Regions from separate parts of the Mesorhizobium sp. B2-2-4 genome, predicted to be linked through region 2. Evidence: predicted binding sites of a transcription regulator. Region 2 holds the regulator's gene; each other region holds the start of a gene.
What was found. Region 2 encodes LexA, which represses DNA repair genes until DNA is damaged. Its sites were predicted from a motif close to TGTTCNNNNTGTGTTCNG; they were not measured.
Positions count from the first base shown of each region.

Region 1: the regulator LexA is predicted to act here: its motif matches at 1,397-1,414, upstream of uvrA (excinuclease ABC subunit UvrA).
Region 3: the regulator LexA is predicted to act here: its motif matches at 1,264-1,281, upstream of FJ959_RS27640 (single-stranded DNA-binding protein).

Region 1 is NZ_VFWB01000014.1:69,907-72,171, forward strand. It holds gene uvrA (excinuclease ABC subunit UvrA) at 1-1,247, opposite strand, end outside; gene FJ959_RS27620 (hypothetical protein) at 1,956-2,237, opposite strand.
Region 2 is NZ_VFWB01000011.1:166,617-168,881, reverse strand. It holds gene FJ959_RS25760 (ComEC/Rec2 family competence protein) at 1-994, shown strand, start outside; gene lexA (transcriptional repressor LexA) at 988-1,731, opposite strand; gene FJ959_RS25750 (TetR/AcrR family transcriptional regulator C-terminal domain-containing protein) at 2,184-2,265, shown strand, end outside.
Region 3 is NZ_VFWB01000014.1:72,547-74,811, forward strand. It holds gene FJ959_RS27625 (ATP-dependent Clp protease proteolytic subunit) at 1-299, opposite strand, end outside; gene FJ959_RS27630 (SRPBCC domain-containing protein) at 331-834, opposite strand; gene FJ959_RS27635 (metalloregulator ArsR/SmtB family transcription factor) at 831-1,145, opposite strand; gene FJ959_RS27640 (single-stranded DNA-binding protein) at 1,382-1,894, shown strand; gene FJ959_RS27645 (DUF2306 domain-containing protein) at 1,935-2,265, shown strand, end outside.

The DNA of each region.
Region 1 (2,265 bases), on a different contig from region 2:
TCCTCGCGCATCCAGGCGGATTCGGTCTCTTTCCAGCGCCGCTCGAGGTTGGGGATGACGCCCTCGAAGGTCTTGGTCGTTTTGTAGGAGCGCAGGCCGTCATCATACTGGAAGGTGATCTCGCGCTCGCCGGTGCCGCGCAGGATGGCTTCCTGGGCTTCCCTGCTCAAATCCTTGAACTTGTCGCCGAGCTTGAAGCCGTAAGCCTTGCCGAGCGCCTCCAGCGTCTGCACGTAGTAGGGCGAAGTCGATTTCGCCCATGGGCTGACGGCGCCATCGCGCAGCGAGACGTTCTCGTCGGGAACGACCAGATTGGGATCGATGGCGCGCTGGCTGCCCAGCCCGTCGCAGGTCGGGCAGGCGCCGAACGGGTTGTTGAACGAGAACAGCCTGGGCTCGATCTCGGGAATGGTGAAACCGGAGACCGGACAGGCGAATTTTTCCGAGAACAGGATGCGCTCATGCGTCTCGTTCTTCGACTTGTTGACCGAATCCTCGCCCGTCTGACTGGCATCGAGCGGCTTATCGGCGAACTCCGCCACCGCCAGCCCCTCCGCGAGCTTCAGCGCGGTCTCCATGGAATCGGCAAGGCGCGTTGCGAGGTCGCCACGCACGACGATGCGGTCCACGACCACGTCGATGTCGTGCTTGTATTTCTTGTCGAGTGGCGGCACATCAGCGATCTCATAGAAGACGCCGTCGACCTTGACGCGCTGAAATCCCTTTTTCTGCAGCTCGAGCAATTCCTTGCGGTACTCGCCTTTGCGGCCGCGCACGATCGGCGCCAGGATGAACAGGCGCGTGCCTTCCTCGACCGCCAGCACGCGATCGACCATCTGCGACACCGTCTGGCTCTCGATCGGCAGTCCGGTGGCGGGCGAATAGGGTACGCCGACACGCGCGAACAGAAGCCGCATGTAGTCGTATATCTCGGTGACGGTGCCGACCGTCGAGCGCGGGTTCTTCGAAGTGGTCTTCTGCTCGATGGAGATGGCCGGCGAAAGGCCGTCGATCTGGTCGACATCCGGCTTCTGCATCATTTCGAGGAATTGCCGCGCATAGGCCGACAGGCTCTCGACATAGCGGCGCTGGCCTTCGGCATAGATGGTGTCGAAGGCAAGCGACGATTTGCCGGAGCCCGACAGGCCCGTCATGACGATCAGGCTGTCACGCGGCAGGTCGAGATCGACATTCTTCAGATTGTGTTCGCGCGCCCCGCGAATGGAAAGATATTTATGGTCGGCCATTGCCGGTCGCCGCCTCAGATCTGGAATTTGTGGGATCGGCGGGTTTTCCCCGGCCGTCCCCTATGTAGGTATTTTTGCCGCCGCGTCGAGAGACGCCACAATTCTCGACCAAGTCGTTTAACCGTCTTTCGCACGAACGGGCAAGCGGAAAGAACAAAGACCGAACACGCTCCTGACAAAAGCGGTGGAGCAGGCGGCGTGGTTCCCATCAGGGGATATCTCGCTCGATCACATTTTTTCCGATCGGACATCGAGCGGTTGACGTCCCTGGCTGAGGGGAGCAGACTCCACACGTCAATGAAGCCGGCTGTCTTTCGATGGCCTCGCCGCCCAAAGGCGGTCTGCGAGACGCCGCGGGCTATTGCGATCAGTGCTTCTGACGACGATTGTCGCAATGGACACAGGAGTGGAGCATGACGCCACCGGACAGTCCCTTGAGGCTCCAGCAGTGACTGGAGCCGCGGCAGGCATGAATGCCAGGGAGACGCGAGCGCCTTCCGACGTGACCCTGCCGGATGCACCAAAATCAGAGACTACTGGTCGGATCGTCGGCTGAACGCCGCGAAGCATCCGAAATCGAAAGCCGGTAAAACATTCCCGGCGAAAGATTGGATTATAGATCCAGAAAAGCCCCGTCCGTTTGCTAAAAGCACGGCGGGGCTGCTCTTTTGGGGGAACGCGCAGGTACTGACGGCCCCGACATGTCAGCTACCGCGGCGGTTTGATCCCGCCGGCGCCGACATCGACCGTGATGCTGCCGGAAATCCTGACATCGGTATCGCCGATCTTGAACCGGCCGTTGCCGTTGGCGGGGAAGGCGTCATCGGGTTCGGGCTGCGGGGCCGGCTTGGCGATGCGATAATCGCCGGCCACACCGGGCAGGCTGCCTTTCTGGCTGTCGTTGGCAAAGGCGCCGCCGGCCAGCATGAGCGCACCGGCGAAAATAGTGACGGCAAGACGCCAAGGTTGGAATAAGCGGCTGTCGATCATCGGCCGGTTATAGCGCCGCCCCGCCGAG
Region 2 (2,265 bases):
GCTGCTGGCGACAGGTGGGCTGGCGATGACCTCGATTATCGCGGGAAGCGCCACGGCGCTTTTCGCCATCTGGCATTTCCAGCGCGTGTCGCCGCTCAGCCTGTTCGCCAATCTTGCCGTCATGCCGATCGTTTCGGTCGTGATGTTCCTTGCGGTTGCCAGCGCGCTGCTGATGCCGTTCGGGTTCGATGGACCATCCCTTTATCTGATGGGCAAGGGACTGACCGCGATGATCGCCATATCAGGATGGATCTCGCAACGCTCGCCGGTCGACGCGGTCGGGTTGATTTCGCAGCAATCCGTCCTTCTGGTGGCGATCGCCCTGGTCATCGCGACGATGGCCACGACATGGCTGCGGCTGGCGGCACTTCCCTTCGCGCTCGCCGGCCTGTTGACCGTCTCGGACACGCGCACGCCGGACGTGCTGATTTCGGAGGATGCCCGCCTGGTGGCGTTGCCGATCGGCGGCGGCGAGCTCGCGATCAACCGGGCGCGCCCGAACGAATTCACCGTCGATAATTGGAAACGCGCGCTGAAGTCCGAAACCATCGTTGCGCCGGAACTGTTCGACAGCGGAGACCGACAGTTCGACATCTTCGATCCCGCGCAACTTCCGGCGGGAGCGCCTTTCTATTGCTTCACGGGCCTGTGCATGGCCCGGCATACCTCGGGGGCGATCATCGCGCAGGTGGAGGATCGCAAGGACGCCTGGAGGGCCTGCTCCTATGCGGATCTGATCGTCATCAACGACCCCGCGGGCTACGATCCCTGCCACAATCCGCTGGTTCTCGTCATCACCAAGCGGCAGCTCGCTCGCAAGGGAAGTGCCGCCGTCTTCTTCGACCAGCAATCGGCGACGGCACCGGCACGGGTCAGCTTTGCCGTCGACAGGCCATATCGGCCCTGGCACGAACAGCGGAAATTCTCACGCGAGGCAAGGGGACTGCCGCCTTACCGTAAACCCGAAAAGCCCACCGCCGACCCCGCTCAGTAGCGCCTGATCAGGCCGACCAGCTTGCCTTGCACCTTGACCCTGTCCGGTCCGAAAATACGTGTTTCATAGGCCGGATTGGCAGCCTCGAGCGCAATCGAAGCACCCTTTCGGCGGAAGCGCTTCAGCGTTGCTTCCTCCTCGTCCACCAGGGCCACGATGATCTCGCCGGGACTTGCGGTGTCGGCATTGCGGATGATGACCGTGTCGCCGTCGAAAATGCCGGCCTCGATCATCGAATCGCCCTTGACCTCCAGCGCATAGTGTTCGCCGCCCATGATCATGTCAGGCGGCACTGAAATGGAATGCGTCTGATGCTGGATGGCGTCGATCGGCACACCCGCTGCGATGCGACCCATGACCGGGATCGACACCGCTGAAACCGCGTCGTCGTCATTGCCGGCAGCGGGCAGACGCGAAGACGTCGCCGGCTTGATCTGCCGGCTAGGGCTGCTGCCCTGTCCGAGGCTGCCCTGGATGACGCTCGGGGAGAACTTCTTTGCCGCGTTAAGACCCGGCGCGATCGAGTCCGGCAGGCGCAGCACCTCCAGCGCGCGCGCCCGGTTGGGCAGGCGGCGAATGAAGCCGCGCTCCTCCAACGCCGTGATCAGCCGATGAATTCCCGACTTGGAGGCGAGGTCCAGCGCTTCCTTCATCTCGTCGAAGGACGGCGGAATGCCGCTTTCCTTCAGCCGTTCATGGATGAACATCAAGAGTTCATGTTGCTTGCGCGTGAGCATGGCGGCCCCCAAAGGCATTGCACGAAGGGTCTGGAACCAGAATCAGAAAACAAACCCAGAACAAACACTATCTGTTCCAGTTGTGTTCCGCAACCATTTAAAGTTTAATGAATTTGTTAAGGCGACGGAAACGAAATGCCCTCCCGCAGCCAGCATCCTGCCAGCGCGGTCCGTCGTCAATGCGCTCCCGGGCCCTTTGAAACTATTTTGGTTAATGGCCTGTGGCCCGACCGGTCTCCACTCTTGGCACAAGCCTGCAAGCTGGGTGACCGGCAGGTGCGGGGTGCGTTTGGGCGGATTAGAAACCCCTGCGGCTCGTGAACGAAACGAAACCAAAATGCCAACTTCCGCCGGAAAACGGCCAGACACCACCACTGGTCGCGACGGGCTGCGTTCGTTCGTTCGCTTGACGAAACCGTATAATAATGTACGGTTTTCGAAGAGGAACACCAATGACCACGCCGAAGCAGGCCGCGCGACGCGAACGGATAGAGGAGGCCGCCTATGCGGTGCTCCGGGAAGCCGGCTACAAGA
Region 3 (2,265 bases), on a different contig from region 2:
GCAAAGCCCATGCACACCGTCGACACCGGACAGCTGACATATTGCATCGTGTCGTAGATGGCGAAGCCGCTGGTCACCACGCCGCCAGGCGAGTTGATGTAAAGCGAGATCTCCTTGTCGGGATTATCCGATTCCAGCGACAGAAGCTGGGCGCAGACCAGCGCCGACATGCCGTCGTTGATCTCGCCGTTGATAAAGACGATGCGCTCGCGCAGCAGCCGCGAGAAAATGTCGAAGGCGCGCTCGCCGCGGCTCGATTGCTCGATCACCATCGGCACCAGATTGGCAAAACCGGTCATCGTCTCTCTCCGTTTCTCATGTGTCGGCCACTCAAGCGGCGCGCTGCAGAAGGCAAAATGAATTGGCGGCGGCCGTACGGCCGGAGGCGCTCGCAGCGAATGAAAGCCGGCAGCCGACACCTGCCATGGTCACCATGGGCCTGGCGGCGGATGTCGCCACACGGGCAAAGCCTTCATGGATAATATGCAGATGCGTGCCGCCCGAAACGGTGCGGGCGAGCGTGAAGGTGACGATGCTGTCGAGCGGGTTCCGTTCCTCGTCGGGCCGCGGCTGTTCCCGCCAGGAATAGCGAAGCCTTTTTCCGGGCTCGGCATCGAGGATCTCGCATTCGATCGGCGCATCCGGCCCGGCAAAGGCGAAATTGCTGCCGATCTCAGGATTGATGTCGTTGGGCATCATCCAGGCCGCAAGCAATTCGGGCACGGTCAGCGCCCGCCATACCTTTTCCGGCGGCTCGGGGAGATCGCACTCGAACTCGATCGCGTCGGGGGCGGTCCGCGCATGGCTTTCGCCGGTCACTGGTGCGTGCGTCATTGGTCCATGTCCTTGAGAACCGTCTTCAGTTTTTCGATGCGCTCGGGCCAGAAGGTCCGGTAGCGTTCGATCCAGCCGAGCAGCGGGTCGAGCCCTTGCGGATCGGCGCGGTAATAGGCATTGCGGCCCGCCCGCCGTTCGACCACCAAGCCTGCGCCGCGCAGCACAGCCAGGTGCTGCGACACAGCCGGCTGCGACACCGTCATGCCGGTGCGCAGTTGCGACACCGTCATCTCGCTGGTGGCGAGGCGTTCATAGACGGCGCGTCGGGTGGGGTCGGCCAGCGCCCGGAAAATTTCCGCTTCGATCATGGTGAAAGCATAAGTCGATACTTATTGGTTTGGCAAGCGGTCTTTTGCGGCCCATATAAAAGGAAGCTGGCGGCTCGGGCATTGCTGCCAATCCTTGACAATGAGCGGCGATGCATATAGGAACGAAAAGAGAACAAAAACCTTGTGGGAAAAGGCAGCCACAGCAGGCAACGGGTGTGCGCAACCTGTAAGGTGCTGCGACAAAAATTTGTTTCGGACGAGCGCGGAGAAGTATCATGGCGGGTAGCGTCAATAAGGTCATTCTGGTCGGCAATCTCGGAGCGGACCCGGAGATCCGCCGCCTGAATTCTGGCGAGCCGGTCGTCAACATCCGCATCGCAACATCGGAAAGCTGGCGCGACAAGAATTCCGGCGAGCGCAAGGAAAAGACCGAGTGGCACAATGTCGTCATCTTCAATGAGGGCATCGCCAAGGTTGCCGAGCAGTATCTGAAGAAGGGCATGAAGGTTTATGTCGAGGGCCAGTTGCAGACACGCAAATGGCAAGACCAGACCGGTGCCGACAAATACACGACGGAAGTCGTGCTGCAGAGGTTCCGCGGCGAGCTGCAGATGCTCGACGCGCGCGGCCAGGGCGAGGGCGGCCAGGTCGGCGGTTATTCCGGCGGCGGCAGCCGTGGTTCCGATTTTGGCCAGTCCGGCCCGAACGAAGGCTTCAATCGTGGCGGCGGTGCTCCCAAGGGCGGCGGCGGTTCGTCGCGCGAGCTGGACGACGAAATTCCGTTCTGAGCATCGACACGGCGTGACGGGCATTTGAGGAGAGGGCGCGATGTCGCTCGGACCGCTCCTATCGGCACGTCCTCCGATCCCATGGCATGCGCTCGCGGCCTTTGCCGCGCTGGCGATAGGCGGCGTGCAGCTGGCGCTGCCGAAAGGCACGCTGCGCCACCGCGCGATGGGCTATCTCTGGGCGGCGCTGATGCTGGCCGTCGCCATCTCGAGTTTCTGGATCCAGCAGATACGGCTCATTGGCCCTTTCAGCCCGATCCATCTCTTGTCGATCCTGGTGCTGGTCACGGTGCCGCTGGCGGTCTGGCATGCACGCAATCACCGCGTCGCCAAGCACCGCAAGGCGATGATTGCGTTGTATATCTTTGCAC